Regions from separate parts of the Salmonella sp. A1325 genome, predicted to be linked through region 2. Evidence: predicted binding sites of a transcription regulator. Region 2 holds the regulator's gene; each other region holds the start of a gene.
The links. Region 2 encodes CRP, which controls carbon source genes, mostly activating them, when cyclic AMP is high. Its sites were predicted from a motif close to ATGTGANNNNNNTCACAT; they were not measured.

Region 1 (3,890 bases), on a different contig from region 2:
CAGCAGGAACTTCTCGGGCGACTGGCGGCGCTCAGCGCTGAGGAAGACGGCGATGCGGCGGCGGCGATAAACACACTGCGCCGACAGATTCAGGCGCTGAAGGTGACGGGCAGACAATTCGTGAATCTTGATCCTGACGTGGTGCGGGTGAGCGAACGAGGTAACCCGCCGCTGCAAGGTCACTACACGCTCTGGGTCGGGCCGCAACCCACGCAGGTGACGCTCTTTGGCTTGATTAGCCAGCCGGGCAGCCAGCCGTTCGTCCCTGGGCGGGACGTCGCCAGTTATCTCGAGGGTCAGCGCTTACTCAGCGGCGCGGATCGTAGCTATGCCTGGGTGGTTTACCCTGATGGACGCAGCCAAAAAGCGCCGGTGGCTTACTGGAATAAACGTCATATCGAGCCAATGCCCGGCAGCATTATTTTTGTCGGTTTTGCCGATTCCCTTTGGCGCGGCACGCCGGAGGCGATAAATGCCGACATTCTTCATACCCTGACGCAGCGGATACCGGAATAATGAAAAAAACACATCTGCTCAGCGTGCTGGCGCTGGGTATTAGCGCGGCCTGCCATGCCGAAACATATCTAGCCCCTGTTGGGCCTTCACAATCTGACTTTGGCGGCGTGGGCCTGCTGCAAACGCCGACAGCGCGTATGGCGCGTGAAGGGGAGATGAGCCTGAACTATCGCGATAACGATCAGTACCGCTACTACTCGGCTTCGGTTCAGCTTTTCCCGTGGCTGGAAACCACGTTGCGCTATACCGATGTCCGTACGAAAAAGTACAGCAGCGTGGAATCATTCTCCGGTGACCAGACTTACAAAGATAAAGCGTTTGATGTGAAACTGCGGTTGTGGGAAGAGAGTTACTGGATGCCGCAGGTGGCGGTTGGCGCGCGCGATATCGGCGGGACGGGGCTGTTTGATGCGGAATATATTGTAGCGAGTAAGGCCTGGGGGCCATTTGATTTTTCATTAGGTCTCGGTTGGGGCTATCTTGGCACCAGCGGCAATGTGTCTAATCCTTTCTGTTCGTATAGTGATAAATTCTGTTCGCGTGATAACAGCTATAAAGAGGCAGGTTCCGTCGACGGTAGCGATATGTTTCACGGCCCGGCCTCGCTGTTTGGCGGCGTAGAATACCAGACCCCGTGGCAACCGCTACGCCTGAAGCTGGAGTATGAAGGCAATAACTATCAGCAGGATTTTGCGGGTAAACTGGAGCAGAAGAGCAAGTTTAACGTCGGCGCCATTTACCGCGTCACCGATTGGGCCGACGTTAACCTCAGCTACGAGCGCGGCAACACCTTTATGTTTGGCGTTACGCTGCGCACCAATTTCAACGATTTACGTCCCGCGTATCATGACAATTCACGCCCGCAATACCGACCACAGCCGCAGGATGCCATCCTGCAACATTCGGTAGTGGCTAATCAATTAACGTTATTGAAATATAATGCCGGTCTGGCGGACCCGAAAATCCAGGTCAAAGGCGATACGCTGTACGTTACCGGCGAACAGGTGAAGTACCGCGACTCCCGTGAAGGGATCGTGCGCGCTAACCGGATCGTCATGAACGATCTGCCGGAGGGAATCCGCACGATCCGCGTGACGGAAAACCGCCTTAATCTGCCGCAGGTCACCACTGAAACCGATGTCGCCAGCCTGAAACGCCATCTGGAAGGCGAACCGCTGGGACATGAAACCCCGCTGGCGCAAAAACGTGTGGAGCCGATCGTGCCAGAGAGTACTGAACAGGGCTGGTATATCGACAAGTCGCGCATTGATTTTCATCTTGATCCCGTGCTGAATCAGTCGGTAGGCGGCCCGGAAAACTTCTATATGTATCAGTTGGGCGTAATGGGAACTGCGGATCTGTGGGTCACGGATCATCTGCTCACCACGGGCAGCGTGTTTGCCAATATCGCCAACAACTACGACAAATTTAACTACACCAATCCGCCGAAGGATTCACATCTGCCGCGGGTGCGTACGCATGTCCGTGAGTATGTGCAGAATGATGTTTATGTGAATAACCTACAGGCCAACTACTTCCAGTATTTTGGCAATGGTTTCTATGGGCAGGTCTACGGTGGTTATCTGGAGACCATGTTTGGCGGTGCCGGGGCGGAAGTCCTGTATCGCCCGGTAGACAGCAATTGGGCGTTTGGTCTGGATGCCAACTACGTGAAACAGCGTGACTGGCGTAGCGCGCAGGATATGATGAAGTTTACCGATTACAGCGTGAAGACCGGACATTTGACCGCATACTGGACGCCGCCGTTCGCCCAGGATGTGCTGGTGAAAGCCAGCGTTGGTCAGTATCTGGCGGGCGATAAAGGCGGTACGCTGGAGATCGCCAAACGCTTCGATAGCGGCGTCGTTGTCGGCGGTTACGCGACGATTACCGATGCGTCGCCGGATGAATATGGGGAAGGGGATTTTACCAAAGGCGTATATGTTTCCGTGCCGCTGGATCTCTTCTCGTCCGGCCCAACCCGAAGTCGTGCGGCAATTGGCTGGACGCCGCTGACGCGTGACGGTGGTCAACAGCTTGGCCGTAAGTTTGGCCTGTATGATATGACCAGTGACAGGAGCGTAAATTTCCGTTAATACTCAGGCCGGATAAGGCGTTCAAAGCGCTATCCGGCAAATTATCTTATTGAACAAAATATAAACATAAATAAAAAATATAGATGCTCGTCACATTTGTGCGTTATACAGAAACCTCGCCGCAGAGAAAGAGGGGGCTGTTATGATGCCATTATCGCGCTCACGTCTTGAGTTTATCGCCACGATTTTACAAAACGTACTAAATTTGGGGCTGCTTACCCTCGGTCTGATCCTGGTCGTTTTTCTCGGTAAAGAGACGGTGCACCTGGCGGATGCCTTATTCGTGCCTGAGCAAGCCAGCAAATATGAACTGGTGGAAGGGCTGGTGATCTACTTTCTTTATTTCGAATTTATTGCGCTGATTGTGAAGTACTTTAAGTCTGGCCTTCACTTTCCGCTGCGCTATTTCGTGTACATTGGGATCACGGCGATTGTGCGCCTGATCATTGTCGATCATAAAACGCCAATGGATGTATTACTCTATTCGGCGGCGATCCTCCTGTTGGTTATCACGTTGTGGTTATGTAATTCGAACCGACTACGGCGAGAATAGGCGTCGCCACACTGTAACGGACGTACGGCGTGGCGATAAATCAGCTTATTGTATGGCGGCTTTCGGCGTTTTCTCTTCTGCTGGCGTCCATAACTTCTCAAGTTCTTCCAGCGTTTTGCCTTTGGTTTCCGGCACGAACTTCCACATAAACAGCGCCGCCAGAATACCCATACAACCGTAAATCCAGTAGGAGAAACCGTTGTGGAAATGGGAAACCAGCCACGAATTTTTGTCCATCATCGGGAAGGTCCAGGAGACGAAGTAGTTCGCCAGCCACTGCGCGGCGACGGCAATGGCGAGCGCTTTGCCACGAATCGCGTTCGGGAAGATTTCTGCCAGCAGCACCCAACAAACCGGTCCCCAGGACATGGCAAATGCGGCGACGTAAAACAGCATCGACAGCAGCGCTATCAGCCCGGAAGCCTGGGTGTAAAACGCGGTGCCAAGGCTGAACATCCCAAGAGCCATGCCCAATGCGCCAATAATTTGCAGCGGTTTGCGACCAAATTTATCTACCGTCATAATGGCCAGCACGGTGAAGCTCAGGTTGATTACGCCGACAATAATGGTCTGCAAGAGCGCCACGTCGGTGCTGGCCCCCAACGTTTTAAACACTTCCGGCGCGTAGTAGAGCACGACGTTAATGCCGACAAACTGCTGGAAGACGGACAGCATCACGCCGATGACTATCACGCCCACGCCAAACATCAACAGGCGTCCGCCGG
Region 2 (3,890 bases):
ACGCGCTGCCCATCAGACTGGCGATGCTCATCATCACGCTGATGCGTCCGGCGTTGCGTAGCGCCGGTGATTTAAGAGACATATAATTTTTCAGCGCCGGAAGTAGCGGCAAACGACGCTGTTTATCGGCCATCAGGTCGCGGGCGTACAGCGGTCGCTGAGTACGCAGCACACGGGCGATTCGACTGAAGTGCCAATAGCAGAACTGGCCTACCGGATTTTCAGGATGCTGATTGGCGATCTTCTCCAGAGCGCCAATCTGTTTTTCCATGGAGAAGCGCGTCGGCAGACGATGATAAAGAATGTCATCCGCCAGCACGCGCAGGCGGGCGGCGACCGTTTGCGCATTCCAGCGAATCACCTCTTCCGCATGGCTGCGTTCTACCAGTTTCTGTACCTCTTCCGGCTGATGCAAGCTGACGGAGATGTGCTCCTGCAAATCCATCGCTTCCTGAAAAGCCCGTAGTAGACGCTTGTAATCATTATTGTTGTGCGCCGAAAGCATATGCATCTGTTGGTAACACTGGGTAATGAGATCGACCGCTTTTTGCTGGCGTATCAGCAGGGGAGGCAGCGCTTTTTCCGGATCGATATGTTGGGTGAGCAGGCTGTATTTCGCTTCGCAATAATCGGCCAGTTCACGGTATAACAAACTCAATGACTCGCGCAGCGGCTGTTCGCGCCATAGCCAGAACCAAAACCAGTTAAACACGCCGTACCATAGCGTGCCCAGCGCATAAATGAGCAGTGGCTCCCAGACGGGCATGTATCCCGCAAGACTCAGGGTAAAGATGGCGGCAATCAGCGACGCTGGCAGTAGCCGCGCGTGAAGCGGGCTAATTTCCGCCGTCACGCCAAGCACCAGCGTGAGCCCGGTCAGGATCAACGGCAGGGGGATGGATTCCGCCAGCAGAAGTTGCGTTACCAGACTGCATCCGGCGAACAGCGACGCGCCGATGATCAGGCGTTTAAAAAAGCGTTTGTGCGGGGTATCCAGACCTGCAATGTTGCAGCAGGCGGGAACGAGAGAGAAAAGCAAGCCCAGGTGTAGCTGGCCTATCAATAAACCAACAGCCACAGGCAGGCACAGCACCAGCGTTTGCCGTAGTGCGTAATTAATCTCTGGGTGATAAATCAGTCTTCGCCACATCGATGCAAACAAAAATGGCGCATGATAAAACGCGCCATTCTGACGGAATTAACGGGTGCCGTAGACGACGATGGTCTTGCCATGCGCGGAGATCAGGTTTTGATCTTCCAGCATTTTCAAAATACGACCAACGGTTTCGCGGGAGCAGCCGACGATCTGGCCGATTTCCTGACGGGTGATTTTGATCTGCATCCCATCCGGGTGCGTCATGGCATCGGGCTGTTTCGCCAGATTCAGCAGCGTCTGAGCGATACGCCCGGTGACGTCAAGGAAGGCGAGGTTACCTACTTTTTCAGAGGTGACTTGTAAGCGACGAGCCATCTGGGAAGAGAGGCGCATCAGAATATCCGGGTTGACCTGGATTAATTGGCGAAATTTTTTGTAGGAAATTTCAGCGACCTCACATGCGGTTTTCGCACGTACCCAGGCGCTGCGTTCCTGACCTTCTTCAAACAGGCCCAGTTCACCAATAAAATCACCCTGATTCAGATAAGAAAGGATCATTTCTTTCCCTTCCTCATCTTTGATCAGCACTGCCACGGAGCCTTTAACGATGTAGTACAGCGTTTCTGCTTTTTCACCCTGGTGAATCAGCGTGCTCTTTGACGGGTACTTATGAATGTGGCAATGAGACAAGAACCATTCAAGAGTCGGGTCTGTTTGCGGTTTGCCAAGCACCATGCGCGGTTATCCTCTGTTATAAGCTGTCTCCAGAGCCAGAAAACGGCACTGTCTCTGGGGTTGCAAAAATATACTTCCCGCTACCTGGGAAGGGGGCTACGAAAATAGATTGTAGCCTGTAATGTGATGTCCTCTGCATACATGCAGTACGTCAATGTATTACTGTAGCATCTTGTCTGTTTTAGCATAGCTTTCGCCGTGTGTCTCCTGGTGTCTCGCTTCAGCATGACCCAGGTCGCCTTCCATTGCGACTTTTGTTGTATGCGCGTAATCTTTCAGGAAAATTGAAACATTGGAGTTACGAAATATGCAAGCGCGTGTAAAGTGGGTTGAAGGGCTCACGTTCCTCGGAGAGTCCTCCTCCGGCCACCAGATTTTAATGGATGGCAACTCCGGTGACAAAGCGCCGAGTCCGATGGAGATGGTATTAATGGCGGCTGGCGGATGTAGCGCTATTGATGTGGTATCAATCCTGCAAAAGGGCCGTCAGAATGTCACCAACTGCGAAGTGAAGCTGACATCCGAGCGCCGGGAAGACGCGCCGCGCCTGTTTACGCACATTAATCTGCATTTTATCGTTACCGGCAGCGATCTGAAAGAGGCTGCCGTCGCGCGCGCTGTCGATCTCTCCGCGGAAAAATATTGCTCGGTGGCGCTAATGCTGGAAAAAGCGGTCAATATTACCCATTCGTATGAAGTGATTGCGGCGTAACATGTGATGCCGGATGGCGGCGTGGCTTTATCCGGCCTACCCGTTTTTATCTCGTAGGCCCGATAAGCGTAGCGCCATCGGGCATTTCACCGCGGTTATTCGATTTTTTTGCCTTCCATTAATCGCTGCACCAGCGGCAACATAATCAGCTCCATCGCCAGCCCCATTTTGCCGCCCGGCACCACTAATGTATTAATGTGAGAAATAAACGAGCCCTGGAGCATCGCCAGGAGCCAGGGAAAATCGATCCCTTCCAGGTTGCGGAAATGGATCACCACAAAACTCTCATCCAGCGAGGGAATACCCTTTGCGGCGAACGGATTGGACGTGTCGACGGTCGGCACGCGCTGGAAGTTTATATGGGTACGCGAGAACTGCGGCGTAATGTAATTGATGTAGTCGTCCATGGAACGCACCACGGAATCCATCACCGCTTCACGGGAGTGTCCGCGCTCGCTGGTGTCGCGGATTAGTTTCTGAATCCACTCGAGGTTGACGATAGGCACCACGCCAACCAACAGATCAACATGACGCGCGACATCATGTTGCGGGGTGACGACGCCGCCGTGCAGTCCTTCATAAAACAGCACATCGGTCGGTTCGGGAAGCGGCTGCCAGGGGGTAAACGTGCCGGGAACCTGATTCCACGGCACGGCTTCATCATAGGTATGCAGATATTTACGCGACTGGCCTTTACCCGTCTGCCCGTACTCAATAAAGGTATGTTCCAGTAGGCTGAAGTCATTGGCTTCAGGCCCGAAATAGCTGATATGCCGCCCGGCGTCACGCGCTTTGCGGATCGCCATGTCCATTTCCGGGCGGGTGTAACGATGAAAACTGTCGCCTTCCACCTCGGCGGCGTGCAGATTTAACTGCGCGAAAATTTTACGAAACGCGAGGCTGGTGGTGGTGGTCCCCGCGCCGCTTGACCCTGTTACTGCTATCACCGGATGTTTGGCTGACATGGCAACTCCATGATTGAGCTTTAGTAATAATGTATTGTCGGCAAAGGCGTTTTATTCGCGAAACTGCTTTTTCGGCATAATATTGACCGTTTCATGTAATTCAGACCATACCAGCACGGCCTCGCCGGATTGCAGTTGGCGTTTTACGTCAGCGACTTTTTGTTCAAGCGAACGTTCATGTTCACCATAATCGGTGCCTTCGCGCAACACAAAGCTTTCGATCAGGTTGTCCAGCGTGTCGGGGGCGAGCCCCTGCCAGGGAATGATCATGATGACGCCTCCAGGTACGTTGTCAGCCAGTCAGGAATTCGGCGTTCCAGCCACATTTCAGGGCGCAGCGGCGTACCGCCGATAAATCCTACGTGTCCGCCATGCTCAGTCA
Region 3 (3,890 bases), on a different contig from region 2:
CGCAGCCGATACAACCGTCCAGCTCATCGCGCAACGCCACCAGCGTATGAATACGTCGGTCTAACTCTTCGCGCCACTGCGAGGAGAGCTGCTTCCACTCTTTCGCGCTTAACGTATGCCCTTCCGGCAAGATACCAAACGCGTCGCCGATAGTTGCCAGCGGGATGCCGATACGCTGGGCGATCTTGATAATCGCGACATAACGCAACACGTCACGCTTGTATCGCCGTTGGTTACCGCTATTACGGATACTGGTAATTAGCCCTTTGCTTTCATAGAAGTGCAGGGCGGACACAGCAACACCGCTACGTTTCGCAACTTCCCCCGGCGTCAGTAAGGCTTTTAAACGGGGAGATTTTTTTTCCATAAATCGCTTTACCTCAAGTTAACTTGAGGAATTATACTCGCCCGCAGACAAAACGACGAATCGAATACTGTTTAAGAGGCAACAATATGTCGCATCAGCAGATAATTCAGACCCTTATCGAATGGATTGATGAACATATCGACCAACCGCTAAACATTGATGTGGTGGCAAAAAAATCGGGCTACTCCAAGTGGTATTTGCAGCGGATGTTTCGTACGGTAACGCATCAAACATTAGGCGAGTATATTCGCCAGCGCCGTCTCCTGTTGGCGGCCGTTGAGCTACGAACGACCGAGCGCCCGATTTTTGATATCGCGATGGACCTGGGCTATGTATCGCAGCAAACCTTCTCGCGTGTATTCCGCCGCGAGTTCGATCGCACTCCCAGCGATTACCGTCACCGCCTGTAGGGCGTCTGCCCGCGTATCGTCAGAGGCGCGGGCGTTTGTTGTAGCCAGGAGATGAATTCCTGCGGTGGTAACGCCTTCGCAAAGTGCCATCCCTGACAATACTGAACGCCGCGTTTTAGCAACCAGCTAACCTGTTCAGCCGTTTCAACCCCCTCCGCAATGATTTTTAGCCGCAAACTTTGCGCCATTTCAATAATATGTTCCACAATCAAATGGCTGGCGCTATTAGTGGTTAGCGTGTCGACAAAAGATTTATCAATTTTTAAAAGGTCGACATTTAATGAGTACAGGTTATGCAAGTTCGAATAGCCGGTACCAAAGTCATCAATTGCCACCTCGTATCCCGCCTGGCGAAACGCCTGAATAATCGGCGTCATTTTAGGCACATCAATAAATCCGCGCTCAGTCACTTCAACCTTTATCTGTTGCGCAAGCACTGAATGCTGACGCGTTTTTTCATGAATCATCACAATTAGTCGGGAAGAGAGAAAATCGGCGGCAGAGAGATTGATAGAGACATAAAGATGCGGGTGCGCGGCCAGAAAACCACCTAAATCATTAAATACCTCTTCGACGACATAATCGGTGATCTGCTCAATCATCCCCTCTTTTTCCGCCAGCGGAATAAATTCGCACGGGCTCATCACCGGACCGTGATAGCCCGGCCAACGCAATAGCGCTTCGGCACCTACACATGTCCCGTTTCGGATATCAATGATCGGCTGATAATGAAGGCAAAGCTGGTGCCTGGTAATGGCCCGTTGCAGCAATCGACGCGGTGAGTAATATGCCTGCCGGGATCGTGACCACATAAATAAGACGATAATGCTACAGATGATCCCTAACGGTAGCGTTAACGTAAGCTGATGAAAGAGGTTCTGGTAAAAGCGTTGCTTTGAGGTTGACACAATCGCGGCAACCGGTCGTTTTGCTGATTTAACCAGAGTATAAAAACGCTCACCCTGTTGGAACACAGGTTCACTCCGTCGTACCAAAGGTAATAGCTGATCAGCCTGCGCCTGTTCACTCAGGGAGAAAAAGGTGTTGGTCACCGTATCATACATTCCCCAGGCCAACGCCGGATCGTCTGACATCACCTCGCTATAAGATAAGGGATTGATAACCGCGACATAGTTTCCCCGCTGCATATATGTCATTTTATAACCGTTGAAAAAAGGCGTATCACGATAGTAATAAATAGCGATGTCAGGCTTTCGTTTATAGTCAGCGCGGGGAATAAAATAAGGACTTGTTGGCGTCATAACCGTAGAGCATAGAAAACGCTGGCCCTTAGCATAAATCAACTCATTAATGTACAAACGACCGCGGATAATATTCAGCATTCGCTGTTGATGGGCTGGCGTACAGGCTTGCCCCTGATATTGTTCAGCGGCATCGCGGGCTAAATCTGCTTGCAGGATAACCCGCTCCGTTTTATCTAATACCAACTGCGCAAATGAATGTAACTGATTTCTGGTTTCAGAGACTGCCCGGATATGAGCAAACCAGATCGCCAGCAATACAGGAAGTAACACCACAATGATCGTTCCGAGAAATCTCAACACCTTGCGTCGTGTGCTTTGACTCATTTTCAGCCTATTTCCCTGCATTATTTGTGACTATTGTTGGCAAAATAAGACGTGAACCAAACGGAGGTTTACGGTGCATGAATTTATCAATATTAGCAACAGACTTTTACCGATCAACATTTACCATTAATAACTACGCGCAATCTCTTTCGCATACCTGGCAGGACGCTAAATATTTTTGACAATATCAGATTTATACTCAAGTAAACGATGGGGTATACATCTTTACTCCTTTCTTTTGATAAATAACTTGATATTTTTATCAGGTCTGAATTTCACGAAAAAAATAAAAGAGTAGTAATAATACATCTTTGCTTTCCGGCAGTTTCTCTACGGACGCGCAGAAGTCACACAAAAAATACGGTTATAAAACGCACAAAAAATACATTATCCATCTGGCGAACAAGCTGGTTTTTGTGATATAGTTCACAAAAATAATGAAACAGAAACAATGTTTCATTCGATGTTGATGTGACGTCCGTTGATAGCCAGAATGTCCCACGTTTCCCGGGAACAACGCCGCGCTGTCCTGGACAAAGGTCTATTCAGAGGAAATGTTTCATGGCTGCCATAACCACTGGTGTCGTTCTTCTCCGCTGGCAACTGTTGAGCGCCGTGCTCATGTTTTTAGCCAGCACGCTCAATATCCGTTTCCGTAAATCAGATTATATTGGTCTGGCAGTGATCAGTAGCGGTCTGGGCGTGGTATTCGCCTGCTGGTTTGCCACCGGTTTACTCGGTATTACCATGATGAATCTCGCCGCGATCTGGCATAACATTGAAGCCGTAATGGTCGAAACGATGAGCCAGACCCCGCCAGAATGGCCGATGGTGCTGACCTGATACGCTATCGCTGCCGGTGAAGTCGCCCACCGGTTATCTCAACGCGGAATCGCGCGCCAGGGGTAGCCTTGCGCATCATCACGTCCCTCACATAACCGTTGATGAGGGCCGCCAGGTGTGGTTATCCAAAAATGGCAAGTGGAATAGCCCTAACAGAATCGAGCTAAACTTATTGAAAACATTGCCGACTCGTTAAATGACAAAAAAAGACCCGTTTGTGCAACGGGTCTTTTTTATTAAATAGTACCGCCTGATAACAGCGACAAGCGCTGCTTATTTTACATTAATAATTTATCCGGAGAACAATCACGGATTATTTTCCCACCTTTCATTACCAGGACCCGGTCAAAATACTTTATCAGGTATCGACGATGCGTCACCATGATCAACGTTTTCCCATGAATAAACTCATCTAAGTTATCAAAAATTTGCTTCTCGGTATTCTCATCCAGATTTGATGTTGGTTCATCCCATAAAAAGACGCTGGCGTTACTGCTCAGACTGCGTGCTAATAATAACTGCTGCTGCTGTCCGGATGACAGGTTTTTAGCCATAAAATTCACCGGAAACTTCAGCCCCATAGGATGTTGCAAGATAAAACCACAGTTCGCCAGATGAAGCGCCTTCAGTACCCGGCCCCTGTCGTTTTGCGGTTTTAACGCGAAATTACTTTCAATGGTT
Region 4 (3,890 bases), on a different contig from region 2:
ATGGCCCGTTGGCGACCGTTTCGCCAAGCCAGAAATCAGCAAAAAAGTAGTTGGTTGACAGACGCTCGAAGTATTCGCCCAGCGCCGAGGCCAGCGCTGCTTTTTTGGTCGCGCCTTTTCCGTTGGTAAAGCATAACGCGCACTCTTTATCGCGAATATGCACTGACCAGACGTTTGGCACCGGGTTCAGCCAGGAGGCCTCTTCGATGTGAAAGCCGAGGTCGAGTAACTTTTGCTGGAAGCGGGCGATGGAGTCTTCCAACGCGGCGTCTTTGCCGGGAATAAATGTTTGCGTCATGAAAATCACTTTTGTCGTACGGAAAGCGCGCAATGATACGGGTTTTATGTGACGGGCGCTATCTCGCCGGGACATCGGCGGAAATAAAAGTATTGGCTATGCTTTTACACTGGAATTCACAGGAAGAGCATAAAAAATGAAAGCATTTGATTTGCAACGAATGGCGCTGGATAACGTGCCGGTAGCGTTTTTGGGGGAAGTGGCGCTACGTAGCTTTTACACCTTTGTTCTGGTGTTTCTTTTCTTAAAGGTGACAGGACGACGCGGCGTACGGCAAATGTCGCTTTTTGAAGTGCTGATCATTTTGACATTGGGGTCGGCGGCAGGCGACGTCGCGTTTTATGATGACGTTCCGATGCTCCCTGTTCTGGTGGTATTCATCACCCTGGCGCTGCTCTATCGCCTGGTCATGTGGCTGATGGCGCATAGTGAAAAGTTGGAAGATCTGCTGGAAGGCAAGTCGGTGGTCATTGTTGAAGACGGCGAACTGGCGTGGGAAAAACTGCAGCGCTCGAACATGACGGAGTTTGAGTTTTTTATGGAGCTTCGCTTGAATGGCGTTGAGCAACTGGGGCAAGTCAGACTGGCCATCCTGGAGACAAACGGACAAATCAGCGTCTATTTCTTTGAAAATAAAGACGTTAAGCCGGGGTTAAGCATTCTTCCTGAGCACTGTACGCCACGCTTTATCGTGGCGCCGGAGGCTGGCGACTATGCCTGCGTACGTTGCAGTGAAGTGATACGCATGAATGTCGGGGAGAAGCAATTATGTCCGCGCTGCGCAAATCCAGAATGGACGAAGGCAAGCCGGGCTAAACGCGTTGTTTAACAGCGAAAATATCGGATTTATACGGTTAATCCGGAAGATTCTGTTGTGTGACGCATGCCGCATTTTCTCCTCGCATTGTTTTACCCATTGCGGCGCGTGTCACTGAATGATAAAACCGATATTCACATGAATAACGTTTGCCTGATGTCTGTCAGGCAGGAAACAATGCAGCGTGGTGAGGGGAAATGGCTCAGGTCTTTAATTTTAGTTCAGGTCCGGCGATGCTACCGGCGGAAGTACTTAAACTGGCGCAACAGGAACTGCGTGACTGGCACGGTCTTGGTACGTCGGTAATGGAAATTAGCCATCGAGGCAAAGAGTTTATCCAGGTCGCTGAAGAGGCGGAGCAGGATTTTCGCGATCTCCTTAATATCCCCTCCAACTATAAAGTTTTATTTTGTCACGGCGGCGGTCGCGGGCAGTTTGCTGGCGTGCCGCTCAATCTGCTGGGCGATAAAACCACGGCGGATTATGTCGATGCTGGTTACTGGGCGGCGAGCGCCATCAAAGAAGCCAAAAAATACTGTGCGCCGCAGATTATCGACGCCAAAATCACCGTTGACGGCAAACGTGCCGTAAAACCGATGCGCGAGTGGCAGCTTTCCGATAACGCCGCTTATTTACACTATTGCCCGAATGAGACTATTGACGGCATCGCCATCGATGAAACGCCTGATTTTGGCCCGGAGGTGGTCGTCACGGCGGACTTTTCTTCTACCATCCTGTCTGCGCCGCTGGATATCTCTCGCTATGGCGTAATTTATGCTGGCGCGCAGAAGAATATCGGTCCGGCAGGACTGACGCTGGTTATCGTCCGGGAGGATCTGTTAGGCAAGGCGCATGAGAGCTGCCCGTCCATCCTCGACTACACCGTCCTGAATGATAACGACTCGATGTTTAATACGCCGCCGACTTTCGCCTGGTATCTTTCCGGTCTGGTATTCAAATGGTTGAAAGCGCAGGGCGGCGTGGCGGCGATGCACAAAATCAATCAGCAAAAAGCGGAGTTGCTGTACGGTGTGATTGATAACAGCGATTTCTACCGTAACGATGTCGCACAGGCCAACCGTTCGCGGATGAACGTTCCGTTCCAGTTAGCGGACAATGCGCTGGACAAGGTCTTTCTGGAAGAGTCTTTCGCCGCCGGTCTGCACGCCTTAAAAGGGCACCGTGTTGTTGGTGGTATGCGCGCCTCTATCTATAACGCCATGCCGATTGAAGGGGTGAAAGCGCTGACCGATTTCATGATCGATTTTGAGCGTCGCCACGGCTAATACATTTCTTTTTTCATCCCCACGGCCAGTCTGTGGGGTTTTTATTTCTGTTTTTTGAGAGTTGAGTTTCATGGAATCCCTGACGTTACAACCCATCGCGCGGGTCGATGGCGCCATTAATTTACCTGGCTCCAAAAGTGTTTCAAACCGTGCTTTGCTCCTGGCGGCTTTAGCTTGTGGTAAAACCGTTCTGACGAATCTGCTGGATAGCGATGACGTCCGCCATATGCTCAATGCCCTGAGCGCGTTGGGGATCAATTACACCCTTTCTGCCGATCGCACCCGCTGTGATATCACGGGTAATGGCGGCGCATTACGTGCGCCAGGCGCTCTGGAACTGTTTCTCGGTAATGCCGGAACCGCGATGCGTCCGTTAGCGGCAGCGCTATGTCTGGGGCAAAATGAGATAGTGTTAACCGGCGAACCGCGTATGAAAGAGCGTCCGATAGGCCATCTGGTTGATTCGCTGCGCCAGGGCGGGGCGAATATTGATTACCTGGAGCAGGAAAACTATCCGCCCCTGCGTCTGCGCGGCGGTTTTACCGGCGGCGACATTGAGGTTGATGGTAGCGTTTCCAGCCAGTTCCTGACCGCTCTGCTGATGACGGCGCCGCTGGCGCCTGAAGACACAACTATTCGCGTTAAAGGCGAACTGGTATCAAAGCCTTACATCGATATCACGCTAAATTTAATGAAAACCTTTGGCGTGGAGATAACGAACCATCACTACCAACAATTTGTCGTGAAGGGCGGTCAACAGTATCACTCTCCGGGTCGCTATCTGGTCGAGGGCGATGCCTCGTCAGCGTCCTATTTTCTCGCCGCCGGGGCGATAAAAGGCGGCACGGTAAAAGTGACCGGAATTGGCCGCAAAAGTATGCAGGGCGATATTCGTTTTGCCGATGTGCTGGAGAAAATGGGCGCGACCATTACCTGGGGCGATGATTTTATTGCCTGCACGCGCGGCGAATTGCACGCCATAGATATGGATATGAACCATATTCCGGATGCGGCGATGACGATTGCCACCACGGCGCTGTTTGCGAAAGGAACCACGACGTTGCGCAATATTTATAACTGGCGAGTGAAAGAAACCGATCGCCTGTTCGCGATGGCGACCGAGCTACGTAAAGTGGGCGCTGAAGTCGAAGAAGGGCACGACTATATTCGTATCACGCCGCCGGCGAAGCTCCAACACGCGGATATTGGCACGTACAACGACCACCGTATGGCGATGTGCTTCTCACTGGTCGCACTGTCCGATACGCCAGTTACGATCCTGGACCCGAAATGTACCGCAAAAACGTTCCCTGATTATTTCGAACAACTGGCGCGAATGAGTACGCCTGCCTAAGTCTTCTGTTGCGCCAGTCGACGGGCTGGCGCGCCGAGTCCGTATTCGCACTATTTTTATAATTATGACTAATGCTAATTTGTTGATGATTTAACACATTGATTTATGTGTTTTTTATAATAGTTATCAACGGAA

Region 1: the regulator CRP is predicted to act here: its motif matches at 2,691-2,708, upstream of psiE (phosphate-starvation-inducible protein PsiE).
Region 3: the regulator CRP is predicted to act here: its motif matches at 2,781-2,798, upstream of NAZ64_RS18060 (YjcB family protein).
Region 4: the regulator CRP is predicted to act here: its motif matches at 1,173-1,190, upstream of serC (3-phosphoserine/phosphohydroxythreonine transaminase).

What each region holds. Positions count from the first base shown of each region.
Region 1 covers NZ_JAMLWO010000010.1:164,356-168,245, reverse strand. The annotation lists gene NAZ64_RS18260 (capsule biosynthesis GfcC family protein) at 1-516, shown strand, start outside; gene NAZ64_RS18255 (YjbH domain-containing protein) at 516-2,612, shown strand; gene psiE (phosphate-starvation-inducible protein PsiE) at 2,755-3,165, shown strand; gene xylE (D-xylose transporter XylE) at 3,211-3,890, opposite strand, start outside.
Region 2 covers NZ_JAMLWO010000004.1:14,190-18,079, reverse strand. The annotation lists gene NAZ64_RS09465 (YccS/YhfK family putative transporter) at 1-1,150, opposite strand, end outside; gene crp (cAMP-activated global transcriptional regulator CRP) at 1,199-1,831, opposite strand; gene NAZ64_RS09455 (OsmC family protein) at 2,139-2,543, shown strand; gene NAZ64_RS09450 (phosphoribulokinase) at 2,639-3,508, opposite strand; gene NAZ64_RS09445 (YheU family protein) at 3,560-3,778, opposite strand; gene NAZ64_RS09440 (hydrolase) at 3,775-3,890, opposite strand, start outside.
Region 3 covers NZ_JAMLWO010000010.1:105,241-109,130, forward strand. The annotation lists gene soxR (redox-sensitive transcriptional activator SoxR) at 1-367, opposite strand, end outside; gene soxS (superoxide response transcriptional regulator SoxS) at 454-777, shown strand; gene NAZ64_RS18055 (EAL domain-containing protein) at 765-2,366, opposite strand; gene NAZ64_RS18060 (YjcB family protein) at 2,928-3,209, shown strand; gene siiF (SPI-4 type I secretion system protein SiiF) at 3,488-3,890, opposite strand, start outside.
Region 4 covers NZ_JAMLWO010000007.1:175,789-179,678, forward strand. The annotation lists gene ycaO (30S ribosomal protein S12 methylthiotransferase accessory factor YcaO) at 1-298, opposite strand, end outside; gene NAZ64_RS15240 (DUF421 domain-containing protein) at 435-1,127, shown strand; gene serC (3-phosphoserine/phosphohydroxythreonine transaminase) at 1,313-2,401, shown strand; gene aroA (3-phosphoshikimate 1-carboxyvinyltransferase) at 2,472-3,755, shown strand.